Regions from separate parts of the Pseudomonas sp. B33.4 genome, predicted to be linked through region 3. Evidence: riboswitches for the same ligand, from Rfam matches in the RefSeq annotation. Region 3 holds a riboswitch; each other region holds the start of a gene.

Region 1 (7,526 bases), 1.0 Mb from region 3:
CACGCCCACCACCGGTTTGCCGGTGCGCTGTTCCAGCCAGTCGAGGCCCGGTTGCAGCAAGGCGATGTCGCCGCGAAAACGGTTGATGATGAAACCCTTGACCCGCGCCTGCTCACTCGGCGACAGCAACTCCAACGTGCCAACCAGATGCGCGAAAACCCCGCCACGGTTGATGTCGGCAATCAGCAGCACCGGGCAATCCACTGCTTCGGCAAAGCCCATGTTGGCGATGTCGCCGGCGCGCAGATTGATCTCGGCCGGCGAACCCGCGCCTTCGACCATCACCAGCGGATACGCAGCGCTGAGCCGCTGGTGGGACGAGAGCACCGCTTTCATGGCGATGGCCTTGTAGTCGTGATACGCCACGGCATTCATCGACGTTACCGCGCGGCCATGAATGATCACTTGTGCGCCGGTGTCGCTGTTGGGCTTGAGCAGCACCGGGTTCATGTCGGTGTGCGGCTCGAGATTCGCTGCTTGCGCCTGAACCGCTTGCGCACGGCCGATCTCACCGCCGTCGGCAGTCACCGCACTGTTGAGCGCCATGTTCTGCGGCTTGAACGGGACGACCGCGACACCTTGCCGGGTCGCCCAGCGGCACAGTGCCGTCACCAGTGTGCTTTTACCGGCGTCGGAAGTGGTGCCCTGCACCATCAGGGTGGTCATGCGTGATCCTTGGCAAAAGCGCTTAAAGCGTGTTCGAGACGCGCCTCTTCAGCCGCATCGGCAGGCAGGCCAAAGCGCAAACTGCTGTTGTGGGTAAAGATGCGCAGGAGGATGCCGCGACGGGCCATGAATGCGTGCAGCGTTTCGGCATGCTCGGTGATCAGCCACTGGAACAGCGCGCAACCACCCTGCGGCTTGAAGCCGTAGCGTTCAAGCAGCGCTGCCAGTCGTTCACTGGCTTCATCGCTGCGAATCCGTTGGCGTGTGTGCCCTTCGGTGTCTTGCAGACACGCTTGCCCGAGCACACGCGTCGGCCCGCTCACGGCCCAAGGCCCGACCTGTTCGGCGAGCAGCTTGAGCAACTTGCGCTCGGCCAGGACAAAGCCCAGACGCACCCCGGCCAGACCGAAAAACTTGCCGAACGAACGCAGCACGATCAGCCCTACTTGATGAGCATGCGGCGCCAGACTCAATTGCGGCGTGTTGTCCATGAAGGCTTCATCGACCACCAGCCAGCCACCACGCCGGGCGAGCCGCGCGTGCCAGTCGAGCAATCGTGCCGGAGTCAGGCTCAGGCCGGTCGGATTGTTCGGGTTGACCACCACCAGCACGTCGAGGCTGTCGAGAAAGAACTCGACTTCCTGCTCCAGCACTTCGCGCACGATGTAACCGCTGCGCCGCCAGGCTTCGGCATGTTCGGCATAACACGGCGACAACACACCGACCTTGCCAGCACGGCGCAAACGCGGCAGCAACTGGATAGCCATCTGCGAACCGGCCACCGGCAGCACTTGCGCGGCACCGTAGTAATCGCACGCGGCTTGCTCCAGGCCGTCATCGGTTTCCGGCAAACGCGCCCAGGCGCGCAGCGGGACTTCCGGGATCGGGAATGGCCATGGCGCGAGGCCGCTGGACAGGTCGAGCCAGTCAGCCTCGGCGATGCCGTAATCGAGTGCAGCCTTGCGCAGCCGGCCACCGTGCTCAAGCATAGAATTCAGCCCCCACGCAGAGAATCAGCAGCCATAACCATACGCCGCGCTGGACCAATTGCCAGCCACGGTCAATGGAATCTGCATCGGCGGGAACGCCTTCACCCAGTTGCGGACGGTCGTGAAGTTCGCCGTGGTAAATCGCCGACCCACCCAATTCCACGCCCAGCGCACCGGCGCCGGCCGCCATCACCGGACCGGCGTTGGGGCTGTCCCACTTCGGTGCCTGTGTACGCCAGCACTTAAGCGCGAGTCGGGTTTTGCCCAGCAGCGCGTAGGTCAACGCCACCAGACGCGCAGGAATGTAGTTCAACACGTCGTCGATTTTCGCCGCTGCCCAACCGAAACGCTCAAAGCGTTCGTTGCGATAGCCCCACATCGCATCGAGCGTGTTGCTCAAGCGATAGAGCACCACGCCCGGCGCACCCGCCACGACAAACCAGAACAGCGCGGCAAACACCGCGTCACTGCCGTTTTCCAACACCGACTCAGTGGCAGCGCGAGCGACAGCGGTGCTGTCGAGCTCATCGGTCTGACGACTGACCAGATAGCCGACTCGCTTGCGCGCCTCATCCAGATCATCCGCGCGCAAGGCTGCGGCTACCGGCGCGACATGTTCGCCGAGGCTGCGCATGCCAAGGGCGCAATACAGCGCGAGAATCTCGACGACCCAGCCCACGTACGGCGCCCAGGAAAACGCGGTGGCAAGCAAGGTTAGCGGCAGCACCGCGATCACCCACGCGGTGACGCCATGGCTGCGCCAGCCACGGCCACCGGCGTTGAAACGTTGCTCGATGCGCCCGGCGAAATTGCCGAATGCCACCAGCGGATGCCAGCGTTTCGGTTCACCGAGCAGCGCATCCACCGCCACTGCGGCGACACTCAACAACGCCACACTCATTGACTCACTCCCCAATAATTTTCGTACAGCAACTCATTGAGCGGACGCGCCTGCGCCCACCCTTCGAGTACCAGCATCGGCGCCGGATAGAATTCCTTGACCGGGCCCAGACACAAAACAGCCAGGGGTTTGGCGCCTGCCGGCAATTTCAGCAGATCGGCGAGTGCCTGTGGCTCGAACAGCGAGACCCAGCCCATGCCCAAGCCTTCGGAACGCGAGGCCAGCCAGAGGTTTTGAATCGCGCAGGACAATGACGCCATGTCCATTTCCGGCAGCGTGCGGCGCCCGAAAATGTGCTTGTCGCGATCATCCATCAGCGCGGCGACCAGCACTTCAGCGCAGTCGTTGATGCCTTCGACCTTGAGTTTCATGAACTCGTCACTGCGCTCGCCGAGGGCAATGGCTGTGCGGATGCGTTCTGCTTCGACGAGGCTCTGGATCTGGCCGCGCAGGGTGCGATCACTGATGCGGATAAAGCGCCAAGGCTGCATCAGGCCGACGCTTGGGGCCTGGTGGGCGGCTTCCAAAAGTCGGCGCAACAGCTCTGGCTCGACGCTGCCACCGGTGAAGTGGCGCATGTCGCGGCGTTCGGCGATGGCTCTGTAAACCGCTTCGCGCTCGGCTTCGGAGAATGCGTTGTCGGTCATGGCCCCATCGCTGGCAAGCCAGCTCCCACAGGGGATTGCATTTCTTCAGGAAGCTCACCGTCCACTGTGGGAGCTGGCTTGCCAGCGATGGCGGCCTGGAGGCCAGGCGCAAACAATGCAGCGACAGCCGCAGGATTCGACGGAAAATAGAAGTGCACATAAGAAGCCGTCATCCGCCCTTCCCGATAAACCGCCTCGGCCCCACGTCCACCATTCGGGCTCAGCCCTCGAGCAATCGGCGTCAGCTCGGTGGTGGTCAGCGAATGATGATAAGTGTGCCCACGCAGCGAACCTTCCGGCAGATCCACAGCTTGCAGCGCCAGTGCCGCCAGACGCTTTTGCATCACCGCATCGCCCTTGAGCAACCCGACCAGTTCAGCACGCGTACCTTCAACATCGGTCAGCGAGTCGAGCAAATAAAGCATCCCGCCACATTCAGCGAGCAGAGGTTTGCCCGCCGCATGATGCGCACGAATCGCCTCCAGCATCGCGGTGTTCTGCGCCAACGCGACGTGATGCAACTCCGGATAACCACCGGGCAGATACACGCTGTCCGCTTCAGGTAATTGCGAATCACGGATCGGCGAGAAGAAACTCAACTCAGCGCCCATCGCACGCAGCAGATCCAGACTCGCGCCATAAGTGAAGGCAAACGCCTCATCACGGGCAACGGCAATGCGCACATCCTTCAGCAGCGGCTCGACAGCGCTGACGTCAGGCGCGGCGAACTCAACCGCTGGTGGCAGCGCTACCTCGCAACTACTGGCCAGCGCGTTGGCAGCGGCGTCGAGACGCACATCGAGGTCATTCAATTCGCTGGCCTGCACCAGGCCGAGATGGCGGCTCGGCAGTTCGATACCAGTCTCTCGCGACAACGCGCCGTACCAGCGCAGCCCTTCCGTGAGGCTGCCTTCGAGCAACTGCGCATGGCGCAAGGTGCCGACACGATTGGCCAATACGCCGGCAAACGGCAAGTCTGGCTGATACTTTGCCAAGCCCAGCGCCAACGCACCAAAGGTCTGCGCCATCGCCGTGCCGTCGATCACACCGAGCACCGGTACACCAAAATGCCGCGCCAGATCGGCGCTGGACGGCGTACCGTCAAACAGGCCCATCACGCCTTCGATCAGAATCAGATCCGCCTCGGCAGCGGCTTCCCACAACAGCCGACGACTTTCCTGCTCGCCGACCATCCACATGTCCAGTTGATACACCGGCGCACCGCTGGCGCGCTCGAGGATCATCGGGTCGAGAAAGTCCGGGCCGCATTTGAACACGCGCACCTTGCGCCCCTGATTGCGATGCAAACGGGCGAGTGCAGCGGTGACGGTGGTCTTGCCCTGACCGGAGGCCGGCGCGGCGATAAGTACCGCCGGGCAGTGACGTGGTTGATTCAAAGTTCGACGCCTTTCTGCGCTTTGATACCAGCCTGGAAGGCGTGTTTGAGCATGCCCATTTCGGTAACCGTGTCGCCCATTTCGATCATTTCCGGCTTGGCCGCGCGACCGGTGACAATCACGTGCTGCATCGGCGGACGCGCCTGCAAATCGCTGAGTACCTGATCGAGATCGAGATAACCGTGCTTGAGGGCGATGTTCAATTCATCGAGCACCACCAGACCGATCGACGGATCACGCAGCAGTTCGCGCGAGACTGCCCACGCGGCTTCGGCGGCGGCGATGTCGCGCTGACGATCCTGGGTTTCCCAAGTGAAACCTTCGCCCATCACGTGGAAACGTACCTGCTCGGGGAAACGGCGGAAAAACAACTCTTCGCCGGTGCTGTTGCGGCCCTTGATGAACTGCACAACACCGCATTGCATGCCGTGGCCCATGGCGCGGGCGAGCATGCCGAAGGCCGAGCTGCTTTTACCTTTGCCGTTGCCGGTCAGCACCAGCACCAGACCGCACTCGTCGGGCGAGTTGGCGATGCGTTCGTCGATCACGGCTTTTTTGCGCTGCATACGCGCCAGATGGCGTTCGTCGCGCTCGGGGGAATCAGTCATGGGGAGCTCTCCGTTGGGGCTGGATAACGGCGGGCAGGCACAAGAATAGACGGCAAAAAGCCTGGCATCGCCCACCGTGATGCCGCTGGATGGATCAGGCCGGTCTCCGGGCTCATGAGCGGCGTTTCGCCTGACTGCGCGCCTTCCCGCTTCTGTCGAGGCAGTGGCTCAAGGCGCAGCTTTTACTCATTTACCGTTGCGGGGGCAGCGCCGGGATCGTGGTGGTTCTTCGCGTGAAGACAACCCTCACCGGCTTCCCTGTTTCACTCTGTCGACGCAGGTCACAGAGCACCTGAAACAAGCCGCGAAGGTTAGAGGGTTGGGGGTGGAGCGTCAATTAAAGAGGCGGCCATCGGGCGAATAACTGCCGCCGATCAATTATCTGACGCCAATCTTGTGCCACACTGATACAAATGATATCAAAGAGCCATGCTTTTCTTGAAAAGCCCACCACAACAATAAAGGATGATGACGATGCAAGGCATGATCATCAGCAACCCGCGCCTGGAATTCCTGCGCCCGGTGCTTGAACGCTGGTTTGACTGTATCGACCGTTACAACGCCGTGCGCGGCGACAGCGACACGCCTTACTGGCATGACGAGAAAGCCAATCTCGGATTGCTCTCGGCCGCAGCCTGGATGGCCGAGCTGGTCACTTTGAACGACACTGCCACGCGCAAACAGAACGAAGAAGGCGAGCGCAACGCCCACGCCGATCTGTTTCTGGCCGGCGCCGAAGACCGCGCCTTTATCCAGGCCACTCAGCGCTGGCCGAAGGTTACCAACTTGAATCTGACCCAAGCCCTGCTGGACATCACCAACGACGCCAAGCGAATCAGCTATGCCAGCGATCTCAAGCTTGGCTGCCTGTTTGTCGCGCCACAAAAAGCCCAGCACAGCGCCAGCCCCGAAGAGCTGCAGGACATGGTCGACGATTTGCAAAAAGAGCACACCTGCGCTGTCGCCTGGTATTTCCCCTATGCCTACCGCAAATTGCGCAGCGAAGCTGGCAACTATCACCCGGGCATCGCCGTGCTGTTCAAGGAAGCCCGCGGCTGAGCAGTTGAACCATCGGGCTTGCGCCCTCCTCTATGATTAGGAATGCATTCATAGGGAAGATCAGCAATGCGCAAGCCCCAGCTCGTTTTTGTCATCGCCTTCGCCGGAGGGCTCGCCGCCTGCGGTGAATCCTCCAGCCTGCAAGTCTCCGACGGCACCGGCCCGTCACCCAAGCTGCCCGAACCAAACAAGACCCTGATTCCGACGGTGAACATCGCCCCGGCAGTCGGCTGGCCCGAGGGTGGCAAACCGACCGCAGCGGCCGGCACTCAGGTCGCAGCGTTCGCCGAAGGCCTCGATCACCCGCGCTGGCTCTATGTGCTGCCCAACGGCGATGTGCTGGTGGCGGAAACCAATGCCCCACCCAAGCCGGATGACAGCAGCGGCATTCGTGGCTGGGTAATGAAGAAGGTCATGGGCAAGGCCGGCGCTGGCGTGCCGAGTCCGAACCGCATCACCCTGCTGCGTGACGCCGATCACGATGGCGTCGCCGAAACCCGCACTGTGTTCCTGCAAAACCTCAACTCGCCATTCGGCATGACCCTGGTCGGCAACGACCTGTACGTCGCCGATACCGATCGCCTGCTGCGCTTCAACTACGAACCCGGCGCGACCGAGATCAAGTCGCAGCCGATCAAGGTGGTCGATCTGCCCGGCGGCACGCTGAATCATCACTGGACCAAAAACGTCATCGCCAGCAAGGACGGCAGCAAGCTGTACGTCACGGTCGGCTCGAACAGCAACGTCGGCGAAAATGGTCTGGATAAGGAAGAAGGCCGCGCAGCGATCTGGGAAGTCGATCGGGCGACCGGTAATCACCGCATCTTCGCCTCGGGCATCCGCAACCCCAATGGCCTGGCCTGGGAGCCCACCAGCGGGGCGCTGTGGACAGCCGTCAACGAGCGTGACGAAATCGGCAGTGATCTGGTGCCGGACTACATCACTTCAGTGAAGGACGGCGGATTCTATGGCTGGCCGTTCAGTTACTACGGTCAGCATGTCGATGTCCGTGTTTCCCCGCAAAACCCGGACCTGGTGGCCAAAGCCATCGCCCCGGATTACGCGATCGGGCCGCACACTGCCTCGTTGGGCCTGAGTTTTGCCGAGGGCAACACCTTGCCGGCGCAGTTCAAGGAAGGCGCATTCATCGGCCAACACGGCTCATGGAACCGCAAACCGCACAGTGGCTACAAAGTGATTTTCGTGCCGTTTACCGGCGGCAAGCCGAGCGGCACACCGGTGGATGTGCTGACCGGCTT
Region 2 (7,526 bases), 870 kb from region 3:
GCGACGATGCGCGAAGGCGCAGCGGCGCGCCAGTCCTCGCCGCAATTGCGCAAATGGTCGGCGAACGCAGGCGCCGCGCAGAGCAGGGCACTCAACAGCACGCACAACCGGCTCATGCCCGCGCCTTGATCAGCAAATCGGCGACCACCTCGCCGCCCAGCAGATGCCCCTCGACCAGTCGCTGCGCATCTTCATGGCTGTGCACGCCATACCAGCAGCGCTCCGGATACACCGTCACAATCGGCCCCTGATTGCACGGAAACTGGCAGTGCGTGCGCGTCAGCAAGACGCCGCCCGGTGTCTCGATGCGATCGTGCGTCAGTAAATGCCGGCGCAAGGTTTTCCATAACTGCAAGGCGCCACGCTGGGTGCAGCGCGGGCCGGTGCAGAGGAACACATGACGCGCGTGCTCGGGCACATTTGACCAGTCCGGGTGGCTGTCGACGCCGTCGATGGTTGTGATCTCACTCATCAGAAGCGGTACGTGTAGCGCACTTCGGAAGTGAACGGCCGACCAAGGTTGTCGACGTTGCTTGAGCGGCTGGTGACGTAATCACGGTCGAAGAGGTTTTCCACCAGCAGACTTACGCGGTGCTGGTGGGCGTTGTCGAGATAGCGATAAGCGTCGGCGTCGACCACGCAATAGTTGCCGTATTCGACCTGCTTCGAGCTTGTGATGTCGCGAATGTAGCGGATCGCACCGCCGGCACCCCACAGACGGTTTTCCGATTCATAGCCGACCCGCGAACGGGCGAAAAAGCTCGGAATATCGTTGATAGTCACGCCGGTGCGCGACTCGGTGAGGTTGCGCGTCATGTCCGCTTGCAGGCTCCACCGCTCGTTGAGCGCCAGCTTGGCGTCGGCCTCGAAACCGCGCATCTGGATCGTGCCTTCGCCGTTGACCCACTGAATGTCATCGAGGGTGATCAGGTCGTCGATCTTGCGTTTGAACAGGGTCACGCTGGCGCTGAATTCGCGGTTGAGCAAAAAGCCTTTGTAGTCGACACCCAATTCAGCGTTGCGGCTCTTTTCCGGTTTCAGGTTGCGGTTGCCGATCTCGTCGCCCGGCTCGTTGACGAACAGCTGCTCGGCGTTCGGCAGTTTGTAGGCGCTGCCGTACTGACCGCGCACCGACCAGTTGTCGTTGAGGTCATACAGCGAAGTGAGCATGCCGACCGTGGCACTGTCGCCACCGCTCATGGCTTCGTGACGCACGCCGATGCTCGGGTGCCAGTCGGGCAGGGCGTCGATCTGCGGGCGCAACTGCGTGTAGAACGCGTGGGCTTCTGCCTTGTCGTTGTCGATGATCAGCACATCGTCCTGGCCCTTGAACCACTGGTTGTCGCTGCCGAATACCAGCACATGACCGCCGGGCAATTCAGCCTTGCCTTCGGCCTGCACGCCCCAGTCGGTGAAGCCCCAATAGTCATCGTGGTTGATGACTTTGGTGCCGCCGCCGACGACGTTGTTGACGCGGGTGTAGCGCGTGTCCCAGTCGTTGATATGGCCTTTGACGAAGTAGCTCAGACGCTCGTTGACGGTCTGCTCGAAAGTCGCCGTGGCGATCTGCTGCACGCGATCGTTGGTGGTTTTGTGGTTGTCGACCGGGCGGGCGAAATCGAGGTTGGCGTCGGCGTATTGGTAGAACAGTTCAAGCCGGGCATCGTCGCCGAACGACTGGATCGCCTTGCCACCGAAGGTGGTGACTTCGTAGGCGCGGTTCTTCCCTGAATCGTTTTTCATGTCGCGGTTGCGATACGGCTGATAGCCGTCGGAAACGTTGTGGCTGACGTACGCCAGCAAACCCAGATCGCCGAAGCCGTTAGTGAAGATATTCTCGACCCGCGCATCTGCAGTGGTGCCGCCGAAGCTGTCGACGCCCAGGTTGACCTCACCGGAGGCTTTGCGCGATTGCGGGCTGCGGGTGACGATGTTGATCACGCCGGAAACGGCCTGAGTGCCGAACAACAGACTCTGGCCACCCTTGAGCACTTCGATGCGCTCGACGGCGTTGGCCGGCAGAGTGTCCAGATAGAGGCCGCCGTACAGGCGATTGTTCAGGCGTACGCCGTCGAGCAGGATCAGCGTGTCGTCGTTGCGCCCGCCCAGCAGCGAATAGGTGCCGTAGTCGAACGGGCCGTTTTTCGGTGCTACGTACAGGCCGGGAATGAACATCTGCATGACGCGACTGACATCGGCGCTGGGGCCGGCGCGCTCGATCTGCTCGCGGGTCACAATCTCGACTTTGCTGCCGAACTTCGCCATATCAGCGACGGTGGTGGACTCCACCGACGGCGCAGAAACGATTTGTTGATTGAGCTCCAGTGGCGCGTCATCGGCCAGCAGCAACGGGCTGAACAGGCAGCCAAGGAACAGGGTTGGAGCAGAAGTGTTGAAAGGTCGAATCATTGTCTTCTCGAAAAGGATCTTCGCAGAAGAGCATGCAGGAGAAGGCATCGCGCACAGCCAATACCGGCCCATGCCCGCCCACCGCAGGATTTTGCCAAACGAAATTTCAGGCCGGTCTCCGGGCTCGCGCGTATAGAGGCTTTCACCTTCCCATGGCCGTGCGGCCACAGTGGTCTATCGAAAGCATCACGCGCATACCGTTGCGGGGGCAGCACCGGACTTGTTCGAAAAGAACGTACCGGTTTCCCGTTTCACCCCATGCGCGGCGGCATGGGACACCTGAAACTGGGCGGCATCTGAACATTCGACAGACCGTTCGTCAACTTGCCGGTACCGACTCTCGATCCGCGAATTACCAACTTTCGAAATAACTACTAAGGTCTATGACGGTAACCACAACGCGATATCCGTGGTGTCGACAGGCGCGAGTTGCTCGAGGAGCAGTCGAACAAGGAGGTTTTCATGCACGCTGCCAGCGACCATGTTCCCGGCGGGTTCGCCCCGCACTTCATTCGCAACGCCTTGCTGGTCGCGATGGCCAATGCGTTGACGCTGAGCGACGCGCAAGCGGCGTGCGGGCCTTTGGCCGAAGGCGCCTATAACGTCTCGCAAACCTGCTTGCCAACGGCCGGAGTCGATGCGTCGATCAGCACTCAGACAGGTACCACCATCACCACCACGGCCGGATCCTCGCTGAACAGTCGAGGCAACAACGCCAACACAACGCTGACGCTCAGCGGTACGACGGTCAACAGCACGCCCCCGACGGCTGCCAACGCGGTGTTCGCCAATGTCATTGGCACCACCGGCAACGCGAACCTGAGCGTCGATGGCGGCACCAATACCGTCAACCTCGGCGGCAGCGGGCTGGATGCGCTGGCGCTCAGTAATGCCGGCGCAGGCCTGTCGACGTTCACGGTCAGCGCCGGCACCACGCTGAACATCCTCAACACCGTGGTCGGCAATGAGCACGACGGCATCGACATCAATGCCAGCGGCGGCGGCACGATCATTCTGAACCATCAGGGCAGCGGCCAGATCACCTTGCTCGGCGGCAACGGTATCTGGAGCAAAGCCAGCGGCAGCGGCGACAACAACGTCAATGTCGGCAGCGGCGTCAGCATTCTGGTCAACAACGACGATGCACTGTCGGCGGGCCCACCGATCGGTGATGAAACGTTGCCCACGGCGGGCATTGGCAACCACGCCGGCGTGCATACGCGCGCGGTCAATGGCAATACCACTGTGGTCAATGCCGCGAACGTGCAAGGGATCGGCATGAACGCATTCGGCGTTTTCACCGAAGGTGGCGCCGGTAATACCCGCCTGAATAACAGCGGCACGATCAACACCAACGGTCTCAACGGATTCGGTATTCGCGCGTTCTCCACCGTTGGCAGCATCGCTATCGTCAACGAAGGCGCGATCACCACAACCGGCGGCGCAGCGCACGGCATTTATGCCAACGACAACGTCGGCGCCACCGGCTCGATCAGCATCGACAACAATGCCGCGCTGAATGTTGGCAGCACCGCCAATGCTGCCGGCTCCCGAGCCATTTACGTAATCAAGCGCGGCACCGGCGATGTCACGATCACGGGCAGCGGCAACATCAATGTGCTTGGCGGACTCAACACCACGCGGGCTTACGCGATCATCGTCAGCGCGGAAAACAACAATGTGCTGATCGATTATGCGGGCGACCTGTTCGCCAGCGGTTTTGGCGCAGGCGGCATTCGGGTCGATTCGACCGGGGGCAATGTTCAGATCAACTATCGTGGCAATCGCATCGAAACCCTGCACAGCAACGCCAATGGCATCTATGCCTCGACGCAGTCGCCGACCGGTACGGTCAACGTCAATGCCGGCGGCACGATCATCACCCACTCGGACGCCGGTTCGGGTGATGGCAGTGGCATTGGTTCTTTTGGCATTCAGGCGCTGACGCTGGGCGGTGACGTCGGTGTCGCGTTCACCGGTTCGCTGATCGACGTCAACGGCCAGGGCGCGGCGATACTGGCGGGCAATGCTTTCAATTCCGGAAGCGGACTGGGCACGCTGAGTGTCAGCAACAGTGGGGAACTGATCGCGCGTGGCAATGACCAGCGCGGTATCCGTACGCTGTCAGTCACAGGCGCCCAGACTGTGGTCAACAGCGGCGCGATCCAGACGCTCGGCGCCAGCAACAGTCAGGGCATTCTCGCCGAGGCGTCGGGTGCGGCCAGTGTTTCGGTGAACAACAGCGCGGTGATCACCACCCAAGGCACGGGCTCGTCGGCGATTGAGGCGCTGACCGCAGGCGGCAGCGCCAACGTCAGCAACACGGCGACCCTTCAGGGTGGGCGAGCCGACAGTAGCGGTGTCGCCCTCGGAGGCGCGAGCCAGACACTGAACAACTCGGGCGCGATCAGTGCGCTCAGTGATGTCGCCGTACGCGCCGACGCGACCACTCCCGGCACAACGTTTTCGCTCGGCAACACCGGACAAATGACCGGCGCCGTGAATGCCGTCAGCGCTGCCAGCACGGTGGTCAACAGCGGCACCTGGACACTGCGCAATTTCACCGCCAGCAATGCCAGCGGCAGCCGCGATACCTGGGGTGTTGCGGTCAGTGATCTCGGCACATCGGGCACCAACAGCATCGATAACAGCGGCGTGATCCGCCTGGCCGCGCAACCGGCGACTGGCATCACCACCTTCAACGCCAGCGGCGCCTATTTGCCTTTGGGCCAGGCTGCCAATGCGCCCACGTCAGGCGGCGCCGTACAGGGCCAATTGCTCGGGGTCAACCGCTTCATCAACAGTGGCACCCTTGACCTTGCCGCAGGCAGCAACAGCGTCGGCAATGTTCTGTTGATCAGCGGCGCGACCACGGCTGGCACCGATGGCGGAGGGGTGTTCGTGTCCAATGGCGGCCGGCTGCTGCTTAACACCACGTTGAATGGCGGCGGCGCGAACAGCCTGTCCGACATGCTGGTGGTGGACTCGACCAGCACCGCCAGCGACCGCACCACCGGCGTGGTCGTGAGCAACGTCGGCGGGCAGGGCGAGCTGACTCAGGGCAACGGCATTGCGGTGGTCGAGTTGCTCAACAAGACCGAGGGGGCGAGCGACGCCAACGCGTTTCAACTGGCCCGGCGAGTGGTGGCCGGCCCGTACGAATATCGCCTGCAGCAAGGCGCCGAGGATGGCAGCGGCAAGGACACCTGGTATCTGCGTTCGGACGCCGTGCCTCCGGACGGTCCTCCCGGTCCTGATCCCGATCCCGTTCCATCCCCGGTGCCGAATTACCGTCCGGAAGTATCGCTGTACGGCGCCGTTCCGGCGTTGGCGCTGGTCTACGGCCGGACGATGGTCGACACCCTTCACGAGCGAGTCGGCGAGGAGCGTCTGAATCGCGGTGATCCGTTGCCCAAGGAAGACGAATCCACCCTGGCGCCGTCGATGGGCTGGGGGCGGGTGATCTATCGCAGCGGTAAACAGGACGGCGACCGCAAAAACGCCTTGGGCAATACGCCCGAATACAACTATGACCTGACGGCTTTCCAGGTCGGCACCGACCTCTACCGCAAGGACCGGCCTGACGGCAGTCACGAGCAGGCCGGGCTGTCGTTGTCCGCCGGCACCATCGACGCTGGCGTCAGCCACTACACCCGGCGCGCCGCCGGTGAAGACACCTTGCGCGCTTACGGCGTCGGCGCGTACTGGACGCACTTCGGCGCCTCGGGGTGGTATCTGGACGGGGTGTTGCAGGTCAATCGCTTCGACATAGAAGCCAAACCCAACGACCTGGCGAAACTGAAAACCCGTGGTTGGGGCTACACCGCGTCGCTGGAAAACGGCTACCCGTTCGAAGTCGACAAAGACTGGTACATCGAGCCGCAATTGCAGGCGATCTACAGCTATGTCGATCTGGACAGCAGCGATGACGTCGGCGCGAACATTCGTTTCAAGGACGTGGACTCTCTGATTGGCCGTGCCGGCGTGCGCATCGCCAAGGACTGGGACACCGAGGGCGTCGACAAAAGCGCACGGCGCACCAACGCGTGGATTCGGCCGAGTGTCTGGCATGAGTTCAAGGGGCAGCCGAAAACCGAGTTTTCTTCCGAGTCGGGGTACATCCCGTTCGAGTCAGACCTGCAGGGCACGTGGGGCGAGGTCAATGTGGGGGTGGACTATCAGGCCAATCAGCGCACTACCTTTACCGCTTCGGCCGGTTATCGGCAGGGGTTCGACGGCGACAGCCACGGGTATGACGCAATGCTGGGGTTCAAGATCAATTTCTAGTCCCGTGCATACACCACAAAACCCGTGTACATCCTGTTCGCAAGACACTTGAAGGTTTAAAGTTCACTTCAAAGTCGTTTGCAGCTCAGGTCAATCATGAAAATCGGTGAACTGGCAAAAATCAGCGGTCTGGCGCCTTCGCGCATCCGCTTCTATGAGGCGAGCGGTCTGATCAAATCGGTCGGGCGCAAGGCTAACGGCTATCGCGATTACGCCCCGGAAACCGAGTGGATCCTGCAGATCATCACCGGCGCGCAGTCAGCGGGGTTTTCCCTCGAGGAAATACGCCAGTTACTGCCGGTGAACGCGCAGGACTGGCAGCACGAAGAAATGCTGGTCGGGCTCAAACGCAAGGTCGAAGAAATCGAAATCCTCCAGCAACGCCTGGCGCATAACAAGGCGCAGTTACTGCGGGTCATTCACGGCATCGAGAGCAAACCCGCTGACGTTGGCTGTGCCGACAACGCGCAGTTGTTGATCAGCCAGATCCGCGAGGAGAAGGCCGCTACGGGCAAATAATCACAGTTGATAAAAAGGCCTTGACCTTAAAGTTGGCTTTAATCTTATGGTTGTCCCACGCCCAATCGAGGACTCCTCATGAACGTGTTCGACAACCTGCAACTTCCCAACGGTTCAACCATCAAGAACCGCATCGCCAAAGCCGCCATGGAAGAAAACATGGCCGACGCCGATCAGGCACCTTCGGAAGAACTGATGCGCCTGTATCAGGCCTGGGCCGATGGCGGTGCCGGGCTGCTGATCACTGGCAACGTCATGGTCGATGGCCGCGCGATGACCGGGCCGGGCGGCGTGGTGTTGCAGGATGACCG
Region 3 (7,526 bases):
TGCTCGTATTCGGTGTACTTGATGCACGTTCTGGTGCTGTCGGTGGGTGGATTTATCGCGCGGCGCTACGTTGTCAACCCGTATCTGATGTTTGTCGTGTGCGCGCTGGCGATCGGCGTTGGCTCCTGGTTGAGCTACGAATGGGTGGAAAAACGCAGCTATCGCTGGCTCAAGGCTCATATTGATGACGAGCCTGACGAGAATCTTTCCCGACAAAAATACTAGGACTTTGTCCGGCGCAACGATTGGCGTAAACTGCGCCCAAGCCTGCGAGGAGTTTCCATGACCGCTATTACCATTACCGACGCCGCCCACGATTACCTGGCTGATCTGCTCTCCAAGCAGAACACCCCGGGCATCGGCATCCGCGTCTTCATCACCCAGCCTGGCACCCAGTACGCCGAAACCTGCATTGCCTACTGCAAGCCGGGCGAAGAGAAACCAGAAGATACCGCGCTGGGGCTGAAAAGCTTCACCGCCTATATCGATCACTTCAGCGAAGCGTTTCTCGACGACGCCGTTGTTGACTACGCCACCGACCGCATGGGCGGCCAACTGACCATCAAGGCGCCAAACGCCAAAGTACCGATGGTCAATGCCGACAGCCCGGTCAACGAGCGCATCAACTACTACCTGCAAACCGAAATCAACCCGGGGCTGGCTAGCCACGGCGGTCAGGTCAGCCTGATCGATGTAGTTGAAGACGGCATCGCCGTTTTGCAGTTCGGTGGCGGTTGCCAGGGCTGCGGCCAGGCGGACGTGACCTTGAAGGAAGGCATCGAGCGCACTTTGCTCGAGCGCATCCCTGAACTGAAGGGCGTTCGCGACGTGACCGACCACACGCAGAAAGAAAACGCCTACTACTAAGTAAGGTGTTCACTGCGGACATGAAAAAACGGCGCCCCGTGAGCGCCGTTTTTTTATGGGTGAAATGTACCGACGCCTTCGCGAGCAGGCTCGCTCCCACATTTGATCGCATTCCAAATGTGGGAGCGAGCTTGCTCGCGAAAGGGCCTTCAAGGTCGATAAAGATGGGCATGCCCGGCGCGATACAACGATGACTCGCTGAACACCTCACTGCCCAACACCCGACCCACCAATATCAACGCCGTGCGCCGAAACCCTTTGGCCTCAACCTTCCCGGCAATATCCGCCAGCGTCCCCACTACCCAATCCTGATCCGGCCACGTCGCCCGGTGAATCACCGCAATCGGACAGTCCGCGCCGTAATGCGGCAGCAGCTCCGCCAGAATCTTCTGCAGATGGTTGACCCCCAGATGAATCGCCATCGTCGCACCATGCTGCGCCAGACTGCCGAGTTCTTCGCCTGCCGGCATCGCGGTTTTATCGGCATACCGCGTCAGAATCACACTTTGCGAGACGTCCGGGAGGGTCAGTTCCGCGCCAAGCAAAGCCGCACACGCTGCCGTAGCCGTCACACCGGGAATGATCTCGAACGGAATATTCAGCTCGCGCAGATAGCGAATCTGTTCACCAATCGCGCCATACAGGCTCGGATCACCGGAATGTACCCGCGCCACATCTTCGCCGTTGGCATGCGCGGTTTTGATCAATTCGATGATCTGTTCCAGATGCAATTCAGCGCTGTTGACCACGGTTTGCGCCTGGTGACCGTCCAGCACCGCCGCCGGTACCAGCGAGCCTGCATAAATGATCACCGGGCAACTGCGGATCAGCCGCTGGCCTTTGACAGTGATCAATTCCGGGTCGCCGGGGCCGGCGCCGATGAAGTAGACGGTCATGGTTGAATCCTGTGAAAAAGGGGGGCGGCAATCGCTTCAGATGAAGATTGCTCATGATCGGTGGCGGGGATTATCGGGAATTTATGCAGCACCGGCCAATGCGAAGGTGGCCTGAGCGTATTTTTGTCGGGAAATCAGCAGTTTTGCCGGTGCCTGAATCAGCTGTTCGGCAAGGGCCAGCGCGGCACTTTCGGCGACGCCATAGCAACCGGTGCGTTCGTAGGCGATCTCGGAACGGTGGCTGAGTCGTTCCTGATAACTGGCCAATTCTTCGCTGCTGAAATATAGCAGCGGCAGCGCCAGTTGTGCGGCGAGTTCCTGTAACCCGGGCTCATCGCGCTTCAGGTCGATGCTGGCCAAGGCCTTGACCATTTGCAGCTCAATGCGATGCGCTTGTAACGCCTGATCAAGTAACGCGCGCAACGTGCTGGCCGGGCAGCCGCGCTGGCAGCCCAGACCGACCACGAAGGTCGGCGCTGCGCGGTCATCGGTCATGCGTGGTATTGGCCATCGCTTTTGCGGCGGAACAACCAGGCGCTGATCAGGCCCAGGGCCAGCCAGAACACTACGTTGGTCAGCTGCGAAGCGATTTTGAACTGAGCTTCCAATGCTTCCGGGGCAAGCATCGAATGCACTTCCGGCTGCGGTGCGCCGATCACGTGCGGCACGGCGAGAATGGCCACGCCGAGGACTTTCATCAGCCAATGACGGCTGAACGCGATCAACGACAGGCCGACTGCGGTCGAGGCGGCTGTACCGATCCACCACATCTGTCGCGAGGCCAGATCGGCGGCGGCAGTACCCGGCAGTTCAGGCGGCAGGCCCAGAGTGGGCGCCAGCACGAATGTTGCGTAACCGGCCAGACCCCAGAGCAGGCCTTGCGAGGTTTTGGTCGGGGCGCGCAGGGTGTACAGGCCCGCGAGCATCAGAGCGAAACCCACCGCAACCACCAGATTGCCGCCAGTGGTCGAGACCACGCGCTGCCAGCCGTCTTCCGGCTCCCAGGCTTCGGCGTCGTGGGTGTGGCCGGCCATGGCACCTTCGGTATGTTCATGAACCGCAACCGGTTCGGCTTTCTCGTAGGTTTCGGCCTGAAGAATCAGCGGCGATACCCAGAAGCTTTGCAGCAGAGTGAGGAGCAGGGCGGCCAGCAGACCGGTGAAACCTGCGGTTTGCGCTATACGCTTGATCATGTCGGCAGGTCTCAGTGGCACGGGAACGCGGCGCTGTGGCGGGTATCGTGGGCGGCGTTGTGTACCGCTTCGATGTGCGAGAAACCAGCGAAGTAGACCAGGCTGGCGCCGAGGATCGAGGCGAAGATCGCGGCGGTCAGGCGTTGGCTCAGGGTGGTGGTGCTGGCGATTTTGTCCGTGTTGCTGCCGGTGCTGCTGATGATCGACATGGCGCTTCCCTCTGGAGTGTCAGTGGGTGAATCGAGCGCATGAAAACCCCTGCGGGTCGGGCTCGCAGAGGTTCGAACAGCGCCCGCCCACCGCGGGTTTGTTATGTTCAGCGACGCACAAGGTGCGGGCTGTGTGTTGCGGGCCGGTCTCCGGGCTCACGAGGGGTTGGCGTCAGGCCGACCTGCAAGCGTCACCTTCCCATGCCGTACAGGCACAGTGGTTTTGACGCTTCGCTCGCTTACCGTTGCGGGGGCAGCACCGGACTGACATGGCTCTGAGTAAAGCACATGATTCACCGGTTTCCCGTTTCACCCTGTGAAGGGCACCCGTAACAAGGTGTGTAGGAGAGCATGGGGGTGGGGTTTTGGTCAATTTTTTGGGGTGGATCCGTTGCTGCGGGTGTTGCTGATTAGGGTTCCGCCCTTACGGCGGGTCACTTTTTCCAGACGCCGAAAAAGTAACCAAAAAGGCTTGCTCCTGCGTGCGGCCCGCTCGCTGGGGCTCGGGGTTCCTTCGCTCCGGGATTGATCCGGGCGCAGCGCCTACGGTTTGCTTCGCTGCACCTCCTCTCGCTGTGTTTGGCTGCGCCAAACGGTCGCTGCGCTCCCACGCCCGGATCAATCCCTCCACTCAGCCTTCCGACGTCGCCCGTGGATCAAGATCAAGAGCAGGCGAGCTGACACTCGGCCTATTGAGTGGTGAGGAGCGCGGGTGTTCGGCTTTTGATTTGCGTTGTTGCTGCCCCTCACCCCAGCCCTCTCCCGAGGGAGAGGGAGCCGATTTGTGGGCCTTTCAGAATCTGAGTTCAACGCGGTATCGCACGTCGGCGTATCTCTCGCAATCACCTCGGTCAGTCCCCTCTCCCTCCGGGAGAGGGCTAGGGTGAGGGGCTCTTGATCTGGCTTTTGATCTGGCTTTTTTGCCCCTTCGGCAGGCCGAGCGTAGGTGTTCATCCGGGGATCAGGCGCGCAGCGCCGTGCGGCGTAGCCGCATACATCGAGAGGAGGTGCAGCGAAGCAAACCGTAGGCGATGTCCCCGGATGGACACCGTAGCGAGGGAACACTGAGCCTCAGCGAAGTGCCGTACGCCGGGGCAAAGCCTTTTGGGTTACCTTTTCGGCGTTTGGAAAAGGTGACTCGATGTAAGAGCGAAACCGCCAGCGGCAGCACCCGCAGCAACGGATATGCCCCCAATCCAAAAAAACCCAAACATTGACCCATAAGCAAGCCATGCGTAGCCTTGCGCTTTCGAGGTTCTTCGGCCGCTGCCGAAGCTAAGAAGGGAACGCGGTCAATGCCGCGGCTGCCCCCGCAACTGTGAACGGTGAAATTCACTGCCACGCCACTGCCAGCTCAACCCATGAGCCAGCGGGAAGGCGCAGCGAATGCCAGGCCCCGCGCCTGAACACCGTCAGCCAGGAGACCTGCCTCGTCACAGATTCTCACTACAACCGGGCGGGGTGATCCGGTGGCGAACGCTTCCGGCGCGCACGCGCGTGGCCGGTTCTCGTCCCGTATGCCCGCCGCTTGCCAAAGGGCATACCGATGAAAACACTGGCCAAACTCCCCGTCACCATCGTCACTGGCTTCCTTGGCTCGGGCAAAACCACACTGCTGCGGCACATGCTCGATAACGCTCAGGGCCGGCGCATTGCGGTGATCGTCAACGAGTTCGGCGAGTTGGGCATCGACGGTGAAATCCTCAAGCAATGCACCATCGGCTGCACCGAAGAAGAAGCCACCGGCCGCGTTTACGAACTGGCCAACGGCTGCCTGTGCTGCACCGTTCAGGAAGAGTTCTTTCCGGTGATGCGCGAACTGGTTGCCCGTCGCGGCGACCTCGACCACATCCTCATCGAAACCTCGGGCCTGGCCCTGCCAAAACCACTGGTGCAAGCCTTCCAGTGGCCGGAAATCCGCAGCGCCTGCACCGTTGACGCGGTGATCACCGTGGTCGACAGCCCGGCCGTGGCCGCTGGCACCTTCGCCGCGTTCCCGGATCAGGTCGATGCCCAGCGCAAACTCGACCCGAACCTCGACCACGAATCGCCACTGCACGAATTGTTCGCTGACCAACTGGCCAGCGCCGACCTCGTCATCCTCAACAAGGCCGACCAGACCAGCCCGGAAGACCTCGCTCGCGTGCGCGCTGAAGTCGCCGAAGAACTGCCGCCAGCGGTAAAAATCATCGAAGCCAGCAACGGCCGTGTGCCGCTCGACGTGTTGATCGGCCTCGGCGCCAGTTCCGAAGAACACATCGACAGCCGCCACAGCCATCACGATCACCACCACGGTGAAGGCGATGACGACCACGATGACCACGATCACGACGCTTTCGATTCAATCTCGATCGAACTGCCGCAAGCCGACGAAAGCCTGCTGCTCGACGCGCTGACGCAACTGGTGGTCAAGCACGGCATCCTGCGTGTGAAGGGCTTTGCGGCGATTCCGAACAAGCCAATGCGCCTGTTGATCCAGGGCGTGGGCACGCGTTTTGACAAACACTTCGACCGTCAGTGGAGCGCCGATGAAGCGCGCGTGACGCGTCTGGTGTTGATCGGTCAGGAACTCGATGCGGCGCAACTCGAAGCGCAACTGCGCGCTGCGCTCAGCGTTTAAGCCATGCACCTGCTCAGGACCCAGCCCGGCGGATTCGTCTCGGATGACAACATTGCCGACCTTGGACAAACCCCCGCCGAACTGGTGATCCTGTGCAGCGGCGACTCCAGCCTGGCGCTGCTCGCCGAAGCCGCGCAGCAATTGCCCGAGGATTATCCGAGCCTGCGTCTGGCTAACCCGATGCAGGTGCAGAACCACGCTTCGGTCGACTTGTACGTCGATGAAGTGCTGCGCCACGCCAAGGTGATTCTGATTTCGCTGCACGGCGGCATTGCTTATTGGCGCTACGGCGTCGAGCGTCTGGTCGAGTTGGCCGAGCGCGGCGTGCAGGTGATTCTGGTGCCGGGCGATGACCGGCCCGATCCGGAGCTCAGCGACTTGAGCACCGTCAACGCCGAGGAACGTGACCGACTCTGGCAGTTCCTCCGTCAGGGCGGTATGGGCAATGCACTGGATTTCTTCCGCTGCCTGGCCAACCGCTGGCTCGCCCGCGATTACGCTTGGCAAGAGCCGCAAACCCTGCCGCGTACGGCGATTTACCATCCACAAAAAAACTCCGCCGCACTGAGTGACTGGCAAGCCGAATGGCTGCCCGATCAACCGGTCGCGGCGGTGCTGTTTTACCGCTCGCATTTGCAAGCGGCGAACACTGCGTTTATCGATGTGTTCTGCCAGCGCTTGCAGGCAGCGGGGCTTAATCCGCTGCCGATTGCGGTGGCCAGTTTGAAAGAGCCCGGCTGCCTGACGGTGGTCGAGGATTGGCTGGATGAAGTCGAGGCAGGGGTGATTCTGAACACCACCGGTTTCGCCCAGTCCAGCCCCGAAGCACCACACTTGCGGCCGTTTCGCCGCGATATTCCAGTGATTCAGGCAATCTGCGCGCAGGATAACGAGCCCGGCTGGCGCGCCAGCGAGCAGGGCCTCGGCCCGCGCGATCTGGCCATGCACATTGCCTTGCCGGAACTCGATGGGCGCATCATCAGTCGGCCGATCAGCTTCAAGGATCTGGCCTGGCGCAGCGAGCGCAGTCAGTCCGATGTGGTCTGCTATCGCGCGCAGCCCGAGCGCATGGATTTCGTCGCCGAACTGGCGCGGCGCTGGATCGACCTGGCGCGGGTGCCGAACGGCGAAAAACGCATCGCGCTGATCCTCGCCAACTACCCGACTCGCGACGGACGCATCGGCAACGGCGTCGGTCTCGACACGCCGGCAGCGGCGCTGAATATTCTGCGCGCGTTGCAGGCCGAGGGTTATCCGATCACCGCCCAATTGCCGGACAGCGGCACCGAGTTGATCCAGCAATTGCTCGGTGGTGTCAGCAACGATCTCGATACGATTGACCTGCGCCCGTGTCAGCAAAGCCTGGCGATGGACGCTTACCTGACAATGTTCAACGCGCTGCCCGAGGCCAATCGCGACGCCGTTGTCGAACGCTGGGGCCCGCCAGAAAACGATCCGATGTGCCGCGACGGGCGCATGATGATCGCCGGCATTCGCTTCGGCCTGACCTTTGTCGGCATCCAGCCGGCGCGCGGGTATCAGGTTGACCCGAGCGCGGTGTATCACGACCCGGATCTGGTGCCGCCGCACGGCTATCTCGCGTTCTATTTCTGGCTGCGCAATACCTACGGCGCGCACGGCGTTATTCACGTCGGCAAGCACGGCAACCTCGAATGGCTGCCGGGCAAAGGCGTTGGTCTTTCGCAGAACTGCTGGCCGGATGCATTGCTCGGACCGTTGC
Region 4 (7,526 bases), 210 kb from region 3:
CGATGCCGACAATGGCCGCCATCAACAAGACATTGGAGTTGTTTGTTATGGCACTGGCCCATTCCCTTGGATTTCCGCGCATCGGTCGCGACCGCGAACTGAAGAAAGCGCAAGAGGCGTTCTGGAAAGGAGAACTGAACGAGGCCGGCCTGCGTGAAGTGGGTCGCGAGCTGCGCAAGGCCCACTGGGACCTGCAGAAAAATGCCGGTATCGAATTGCTCCCGGTCGGCGATTTTGCCTGGTACGACCAGGTCCTGACGCACTCGCTGATGTTCGGTGTGATCCCTGAACGCTTCCGTCCGCACGACGGCAAAGCCCATCTGCAGACCCTGTTCGCCATGGCCCGTGGCGTCAGCGACAGTTGCTGCGGCGGCGCGCACGCCCAGGAAATGACCAAGTGGTTCGACACCAACTACCACTACCTGGTCCCGGAATTCAGCGTGGATCAGCAGTTTCAGTTGGGCTGGGAGCAGTTGTTCGAAGAGGTCGAAGAAGCACGCACACTGGGCCATAACGTCAAACCGGTGATCATCGGCCCGCTGACGTATCTGTGGCTGGGCAAGGCCAAAGGTGCCGAGTTCGACAAGCTGGAATTACTTGATCGTTTGCTGCCGCTGTACGGGCAGATTTTCTCGCGTCTTGCTGCTCAAGGCGTCGAGTGGGTACAGATCGACGAGCCGATTCTGGTGCTCGACCTGCCGCAGGAATGGAAGAACGCTTTCGAGCGTGCCTACAACCAGATCCAGCGAGATCCGCTGAAAAAACTGCTGGCCACGTACTTCGGTGGCCTGGAAGAAAACCTCGGTCTGGCCGCCAACCTGCCGGTCGACGGTTTGCACATAGATCTGGTGCGCGCACCGGAGCAATACCCGACCATTCTTGATCGCTTGCCGGCTTATAAAGTGTTGTCCCTGGGCGTGGTCAACGGCCGTAACGTCTGGCGCTGCGACCTGGAAAGTGCCTTGGCGACGTTGCAGCATGCCCATGAGCGTCTGGGCGATCGGCTGTGGGTGGCGCCGTCCTGCTCGTTGCTGCACAGCCCGGTGGATCTGGCTCGTGAAGACAAACTGGATGCCGAGTTGAAAAGCTGGCTGGCTTTCGCTGTGCAGAAGTGCGAAGAAGTCGCGGTGCTGGCTCAAGCGGTCAACGAACCTGAAGCGCCGAAAGTGCTGCGCGCATTGACTGAAAGCCGCGCGGTGCAGGCTGCCCGCGCTGCGTCGCCGCGTATTCACAAACCTGCGGTGCAAGCCCGGGTTGCCGCTATCACGGCCAAGGACAGTCGGCGTCAGTCGCTGTTCGCCCAGCGCATTGCCAAGCAGCGCGCCGGACTCGATCTGCCATTGTTCCCGACCACGACGATCGGTTCGTTCCCGCAAACTGCGTCGATTCGCCTCGCTCGTCAGTCGTTCAAACAAGGCAAGTTGACCGAAGCCGAATACACCGAAGCCATGCACAGCGAAATCCGCCACGCGGTGGAAATCCAGGAGCGCCTGGGCCTCGACGTGCTGGTGCACGGTGAAGCCGAGCGCAACGACATGGTCGAATATTTCGCCGAGCAACTCGATGGCTACGTGTTCACCCGTTTTGGCTGGGTGCAAAGCTACGGTTCGCGTTGTGTGAAACCGGCAGTGATTTTCGGCGACCTCAGCCGTCCGCAAGCCATGACTGTCGAGTGGATCCGCTACGCCCAAGGCCTGACCGACAAAGTCATGAAAGGCATGCTGACCGGCCCGGTGACCATGCTGATGTGGTCGTTCCCGCGTGAAGACGTCAGTCGTGAAGTGCAGGCGCGGCAACTGGCACTGGCGATTCGCGACGAAGTGGTGGATCTGGAAGCCGCTGGCATCAAGATCGTGCAGATCGACGAAGCGGCGTTCCGTGAGGGGCTGCCGTTGCGTCAGGCGCAGTGGCAGCATTATCTGGACTGGGCGACGGAAGTGTTCCGCCTGTGCGCCTCGGGTGTGCGCGACGAAACGCAGATCCACACGCACATGTGCTACAGCGAGTTCAACGACGTGATCGAGTCGATTGCGGCGATGGATGCCGACGTGATCACCATCGAGACTTCGCGTTCGGACATGGAATTGCTGGATGCCTTCGAAGCCTTCGCGTACCCCAACGAAATCGGCCCGGGCGTTTATGACATTCACTCGCCACGCATCCCGGATGCTTCGGAAATGGCTAATCTGCTGCGCAAGGCTGCCAAGCGGATTCCGGCCGAGCGGCTGTGGGTCAACCCGGACTGCGGTTTGAAAACCCGTGGCTGGCCGGAGACGGAAGCGGCGCTGGTGCACATGGTCACCGCTGCCCGCCAGTTGCGCAAAGAGCTGGCCTGACACGAATAAACACCCCCCTGTAGGAGCTGCCGCAGGCTGCGATCTTTTGATGTTGGCTGTTAGAAAACAGGATCAAAGGATCGCAGCCTGCGGCAGCTCCTACAGGTAGACGGATGGCTGGCATCGCCGGGAGGCTGTTGTTAATGTGGCCAGCCGCAGTCCAGGTGTTTGCCGTTACATGAGTCATCAACCGATTATTCAGGCAGTGTCTGAAGCAGACATTGCCCAGGTGCTGGATTTTGTTCTAAAGGCCCGCGCCGAGCTTTTCCCGAAGCTGAGCGCGACGGGTATGCCCGACGATCTGGCGCGTTTTGCCGAGGTTTATCTGCATGGGGCAGGGCGCTTTCTGATTGCTCGGCAGGCGGGGCAAATCGTCGCGTCCATCGGCTATCTTCCTTACGACCGACGCTTCCCGCACCTTGTCTATCCCGACCGCACAGTGGTGGAGGTAGTGCGTCTGTTCGTCCTGCCTGCGCAGCGCCGTTCAGGGCTGGCCGGCGCACTGTATCGATCACTCAAGGATCTGGCACTCGCCAACGCAGTAGACGTGATTTACCTGCACACCCATCCGTTTCTGCCGGGCGCCATCGCGTTCTGGCAGCGGCAGGGTTTCGAGATCATCGATGTCGACGCTGACCCGGTCTGGCAGACCATTCACATGCACAGCGTCATGAGTGGAATCGAAGAATCTGCGCCCCATCAAACGGGTCCGTCAGGTAGTGCGCCCTGACTCCGAAGGTCTCCTGTAACCGCTGCGGTGTCAGCACCGCCAACGGTTCGCCCAGCGCCACCAGCCGCCCGCGTTCCAGCACCGCAAGACGATCACATTTCAGCGCCTGATTGAGATCATGCAGCGCAATCAGCGTGGTCACCGGCAACGCCTGCACCACGTTGAGAATGGTCAGTTGATGCTGAATGTCGAGGTGATTGGCCGGCTCGTCGAGCAACAAAATCTGCGGTCGCTGCGCCAATGCCCGAGCGATATGCACCCGCTGCCGTTCACCCCCCGACAGGCTGCGCCAGAGACGCGTGCGCAGGTGCATCGCGTCAACGTCGGTGAGCGCCTGCTCGACGATGGCATTGTCCGCCGCCGACCATGGTTGCAGCGCCGACAACCACGGCGTGCGCCCCAACGCCACGGCATCGAACACGCGAATGCCGTCGTCGGTGTCGGCCTGTTGTTCAACGACCGCGAGCTTTTGCGCAATGCTGCGCCGGGCCATTTTGCCGAGGCGCTGACCTTCAAGCAGCACCTCACCAGCGCTCGGTTCGCGCAACCCGGCCAGCAATTTCAGCAGGGTGGATTTGCCCGCGCCATTCGGCCCGACGATGCCCAGCGTCTCGCCGCGCTGCACCTTAAGGCTGACACCGCTGAGCAACTCGGCGCCACGCACTCTGAAGCTCAGACCAGAACAACCCAAAACACTGCTCATCGTGCGGACCTGCGGCCAACCAGAATCAAGGCAAACACCGGCGCACCGACCAGTGCGGTAATCACCCCGACCGGAATCACCTGACCCTTGATCAGCGTACGTGACAACACATCAGCGGCAATCAGAAACACCGCGCCACCCAATGCACTGGCCGGCAGCAGGCGTGCATGGCCGGTGCCAAGCAACAGGCGCGCCGCGTGGGGGATCACCAGACCGACAAAACCGATCGAGCCGACAATCGACACCATCACTGCCGTCACCAGCGCCGCGCAGCCAATCAGCAGAATTTGCACGCGTCGCACCGGAATGCCGAGAGATGCCGCCGAATCCGCGCCAAAGGTAAACGCATCCAGCGCCCGCCGATGCCACAGACACACAATCAACCCCAACACGGCCACCGGCACCGCCAGCCACACCGATGGCCAGCGCACGCCACCGAGATTGCCCAGCAGCCAGAACATGATCCCGCGTGCCTGCTCGGAGCTGGCCGAGCGGGTGATCAAAAACGCCGTGAGCGCGTTGAACAACTGCGAGCCAGCGATCCCCGCGAGAATGATTTGCCCGGTGCCGCTCGCCGAGCCGCTGACCCGCGCCAACAGAATCACCAGCACAAACGCTGTAACTGCCCCGGCAAAGGCACCGACGGATAACGAAATCATTCCGGCGCCAACCCCGAGCAACGCCACCATCACCGCCCCGGTCGAAGCGCCGGCAGAAATCCCCAGCAGATACGGATCGGCCAACGGGTTGCGCAGCAGCGACTGCAAAATCACCCCGCACGTCGCCAGACCGGCACCGCACGCGGCCGCGACCAGTGCGCGGGTCAGGCGGTAGTTCCAGACGATGCCTTCATCGATAGGGTCGAGCACATAACCGGCGCCCCACAATTTGTTCGCCAGCACTTGCACGACCACGCCCGGTTCAATCGAGGTTTCACCAATGGCCACGCCAGCAACCACTGCAATCAACAGCGTCGCCAGGGCCAGCAACGTACGGATCAGACTGGCACTCATTGCGACAGGTCATAGCCGTTGATGGCCGTGGCCAGTTGCTCGATGCCATCGAACATGCGCAGGCTGGCCTGCATGGCCATGGCGTCGAGAATGATGATGCGGTTGTGTTTCACTGCGTCCATGTTGCGTGTCACCGGGTCGCTGCGCAGGAAGGCGAGTTTCTTTTCATAGTCGTCGGCGGGGAAGCGTCGGCGATCCATGCGCGCGATGACGAGGAAGGTCGGGTTGGCCTTGGCGATGGTTTCCCAGCCGACCGTTGGCCATTCTTCATCGGACTGCACGACGTTGCGCACGCCGAGGGTGCTGAGCATGAAATCGGGAATGCCTTTGTGCCCGGCCACGAATGGCTCGATGTCCATTTGCGCGCTGGAGAACCAGACCAGCGCACTGGCGTCCTTCAGCTGTTTGCCTTGCGCGGTGGCAATCGATTTGGCGAGGCTGGCCTTGAGTTGGTCGTTGAGCTGCTGGCCGCGCTCCTGCACATCGAAGATCTGCGCCAGTTGGCTCACGCTTTTGTAAATCGTGTCGATGCGGAACGGCGCCAGCCGCGTGCCATCGGCGCCGACGAGGTTGTCCTTGGCTTCGCAATCGGAAGGCAGCAGGTAGGTCGGAATCTTCAGCTCATGAAACTGCTCGCGGGTGCCGACCGCGCCTTGCGGGCCGACCATCCATTCCAGCTCCACGGCCACCAGTTCCGGGCGCTTGCCGATCACCGATTCGAAACTCGGTTCGTTATCGGCCAGGCGCTCGATCAGGTCGTTCTGTGCCTTGTACTTGTCCAGCACATTGTTGAACCACAGCGAGGTGCCGACGACTTCGTCGCTCAGGCCCATGGCGTAGAGCATTTCCGTGCCGGCCTGGCCGATGGTCACGGTGCGCGTCGGGGCGTGCTGGAAGGTCAGGGTGCTGCCGCAGTTTTTCACCGTCAGCGGATAGACAGTCGGTGCCGCCTGCGCCATGGCGCCAAGGGTCAGGCCGGTGATGAGGGTGGCGATGCGGGGCAGCAGCATGGGGCAGTCTCCGAGGGAACCGTACGGGGAGCGGGAGAGTACGGTCTGGAAACACACCATCGAACGCGGTCAGGAAAACAGCGCAAGGCCGGGCAGCCAACGAAGACGCGCACGGCACGATGTCCTTCCCGGACACCCCGCCGGTTAGTAGTCACTGTGCCGGCAGGTCTCCTGACTGATGCGTCATCGCCTGGCTCCGGCCTTCCCGGGATTCACCCAGTGGCAGTCGTGGAGCAGGCTCGGCACCTACAGTTGCGGGGGCAGTTCCGATCAATGCTGAGCAAGCACCTCGGATTCCCTATTAGTCCCGTTCGGGAACCGGCGGCGGCATGTTAGTCGATCGCGCCGTTTAAGGGGAGACGAATCTGTCGCGGCGAGGATTAGTGCTGGCTCATCAAACCGTGCAACACGCCCAGGCGCAGGCCCGGTTCGGAGGGCAGCATCTGCGCGATGCCGAACACTTTGAATGCCGCGAGCATCAACACCAGACCACCGGGCAGAATGCTCTGGCGATGAGGTTGCAGCCCGGCCAGTTTCAGTTGCTGGACGTTGTTCACCTTCAGCAGAAGCAACGACAGGCGCAGTAGCCCGCCGTAGGTGATGCCGTCCTGACCGTAGTCGTTGAGGCGATTGGCCTTGAGCACTTTGGCGAGCATGCGCGCGGTGCCGGAAGAGCCGATGGTTTGCTGCCAGCCCTGAGCGCGGTAGCGCCGGGCAACTTTTTCAAACTGCAGGATGGCGAAGCGTTCGGCTTCCTGCAGCGCAGCGGCGGACAGGTCGCCGCCGCGAAAAAAGCGTGTGCTCAAGGTGCCGCTACCGATGGCGATGCTTTCGGTGAGCAATGGTTGCGCGCCCTGGCCGAGGATCAATTCCGTGGAACCGCCGCCGATGTCGACCACCAGGCGCAGGTCTTCAGCGCTCGGCAAGGCATGGGTCACGCCGGCGTAGACCAGCCGCGCCTCTTCATGGCCGCAAATGACGTCGATGGGAAAGCCCAGATGCCGCTCGGCACTGGCCAGAAACAGTTGCGCGTTGTCCGCTTCACGCACCGCGCTGGTGGCCACCGCGCGAACGCGGCCGGCCTCGAAACCGCGCAGTTTCTTGCCGAACCGCGCCAACGCCTGCCAGCCGCGATCGAGCGCCAAGGCGTCCAGCGCGCCGCCATCAAAGCCTTCGGCAAGACGCACCGGTTCACGCAGGGTTTTCACTTCCTGAATCTGCAGGCCCTTTCGACTGCGCACCGACTGGCCGATCATCAGGCGAAAGGCATTCGAACCCAGGTCGATGGCGGCAAACAGCGAGGCGTCGTCTTTCATGGGAATCCTTGCAAAGCACCCGTCGGGAGGCGCGAGACGGTTTGCGAGAATTCTGCCGTGATCTTGATGACATCCTGATGACGGGGCAGCGGCGGTTCAATGAATGTGTGGCTGTCATGACACTGTCATTATCCGGCGTCTATGCTGAGGCCAATACATCGCGTGTTCTTAAAGTTTTTGCTGCCGAATTTGGCAGCTTTTTTTTGCCCAAAATTCAGCGAAATCCCTGTAGGAGCTGCCGAAGGCTGCGATCTTTTGACTTTGTTTTTGAGAGCAGGATCAAAAGATCGCAGCCTTCGGCAGCTCCTACAGGGGTAGTGGGGAGTTAGCAGGACTGAGGAGTTTCGCCTCGGGCCAGACGCGCATTGATGTGTTCGATTACCTCGGGCAACTCGGCGATGGTGTCGATCAGATAATG

Evidence for each region. A riboswitch is a leader RNA that binds a small molecule or an ion and turns the genes downstream of it on or off. The one in region 3 is predicted to bind cobalamin.
Region 1: another riboswitch for cobalamin. It lies ahead of cobO (cob(I)yrinic acid a,c-diamide adenosyltransferase); the one in region 3 lies ahead of cobW (cobalamin biosynthesis protein CobW).
Region 2: another riboswitch for cobalamin. It lies ahead of U6037_RS16450 (TonB-dependent receptor); the one in region 3 lies ahead of cobW (cobalamin biosynthesis protein CobW).
Region 4: another riboswitch for cobalamin. It lies ahead of U6037_RS11885 (ABC transporter substrate-binding protein); the one in region 3 lies ahead of cobW (cobalamin biosynthesis protein CobW).

Annotation. Positions count from the first base shown of each region.
Region 1 covers NZ_CP140706.1:1,855,190-1,862,715, reverse strand. Annotated here, with positions in the region: gene U6037_RS08330 (cobyric acid synthase) at 1-666, opposite strand, end outside; gene cobD (threonine-phosphate decarboxylase CobD) at 663-1,655, opposite strand; gene cbiB (adenosylcobinamide-phosphate synthase CbiB) at 1,648-2,556, opposite strand; gene bluB (5,6-dimethylbenzimidazole synthase) at 2,553-3,203, opposite strand; gene U6037_RS08310 (cobyrinate a,c-diamide synthase) at 3,200-4,600, opposite strand; gene cobO (cob(I)yrinic acid a,c-diamide adenosyltransferase) at 4,597-5,208, opposite strand; cobalamin riboswitch at 5,288-5,519, opposite strand; gene U6037_RS08300 (hypothetical protein) at 5,683-6,267, shown strand; gene U6037_RS08295 (sorbosone dehydrogenase family protein) at 6,334-7,526, shown strand, end outside.
Region 2 covers NZ_CP140706.1:3,750,213-3,757,738, reverse strand. Annotated here, with positions in the region: gene U6037_RS16460 (ABC transporter substrate-binding protein) at 1-116, opposite strand, end outside; gene U6037_RS16455 ((2Fe-2S) ferredoxin domain-containing protein) at 113-472, opposite strand; gene U6037_RS16450 (TonB-dependent receptor) at 472-2,409, opposite strand; cobalamin riboswitch at 2,501-2,707, opposite strand; gene U6037_RS16445 (autotransporter outer membrane beta-barrel domain-containing protein) at 2,872-6,696, shown strand; gene U6037_RS16440 (MerR family transcriptional regulator) at 6,793-7,215, shown strand; gene U6037_RS16435 (NADH:flavin oxidoreductase/NADH oxidase family protein) at 7,294-7,526, shown strand, end outside.
Region 3 covers NZ_CP140706.1:2,884,366-2,891,891, forward strand. Annotated here, with positions in the region: gene U6037_RS12685 (acyltransferase) at 1-225, shown strand, start outside; gene nfuA (Fe-S biogenesis protein NfuA) at 283-867, shown strand; gene cobM (precorrin-4 C(11)-methyltransferase) at 1,017-1,763, opposite strand; gene U6037_RS12700 (cobalamin biosynthesis protein) at 1,845-2,258, opposite strand; gene U6037_RS12705 (CbtA family protein) at 2,255-2,956, opposite strand; gene U6037_RS12710 (CbtB domain-containing protein) at 2,968-3,165, opposite strand; cobalamin riboswitch at 3,289-3,511, opposite strand; cobalamin riboswitch at 4,401-4,613, shown strand; gene cobW (cobalamin biosynthesis protein CobW) at 4,712-5,785, shown strand; gene cobN (cobaltochelatase subunit CobN) at 5,789-7,526, shown strand, end outside.
Region 4 covers NZ_CP140706.1:2,671,071-2,678,596, forward strand. Annotated here, with positions in the region: gene metE (5-methyltetrahydropteroyltriglutamate--homocysteine S-methyltransferase) at 48-2,336, shown strand; gene U6037_RS11870 (GNAT family N-acetyltransferase) at 2,515-3,066, shown strand; gene U6037_RS11875 (ABC transporter ATP-binding protein) at 3,005-3,769, opposite strand; gene U6037_RS11880 (iron ABC transporter permease) at 3,766-4,770, opposite strand; gene U6037_RS11885 (ABC transporter substrate-binding protein) at 4,779-5,792, opposite strand; cobalamin riboswitch at 5,936-6,130, opposite strand; gene U6037_RS11890 (Ppx/GppA family phosphatase) at 6,173-7,108, opposite strand; gene phnX (phosphonoacetaldehyde hydrolase) at 7,434-7,526, opposite strand, start outside.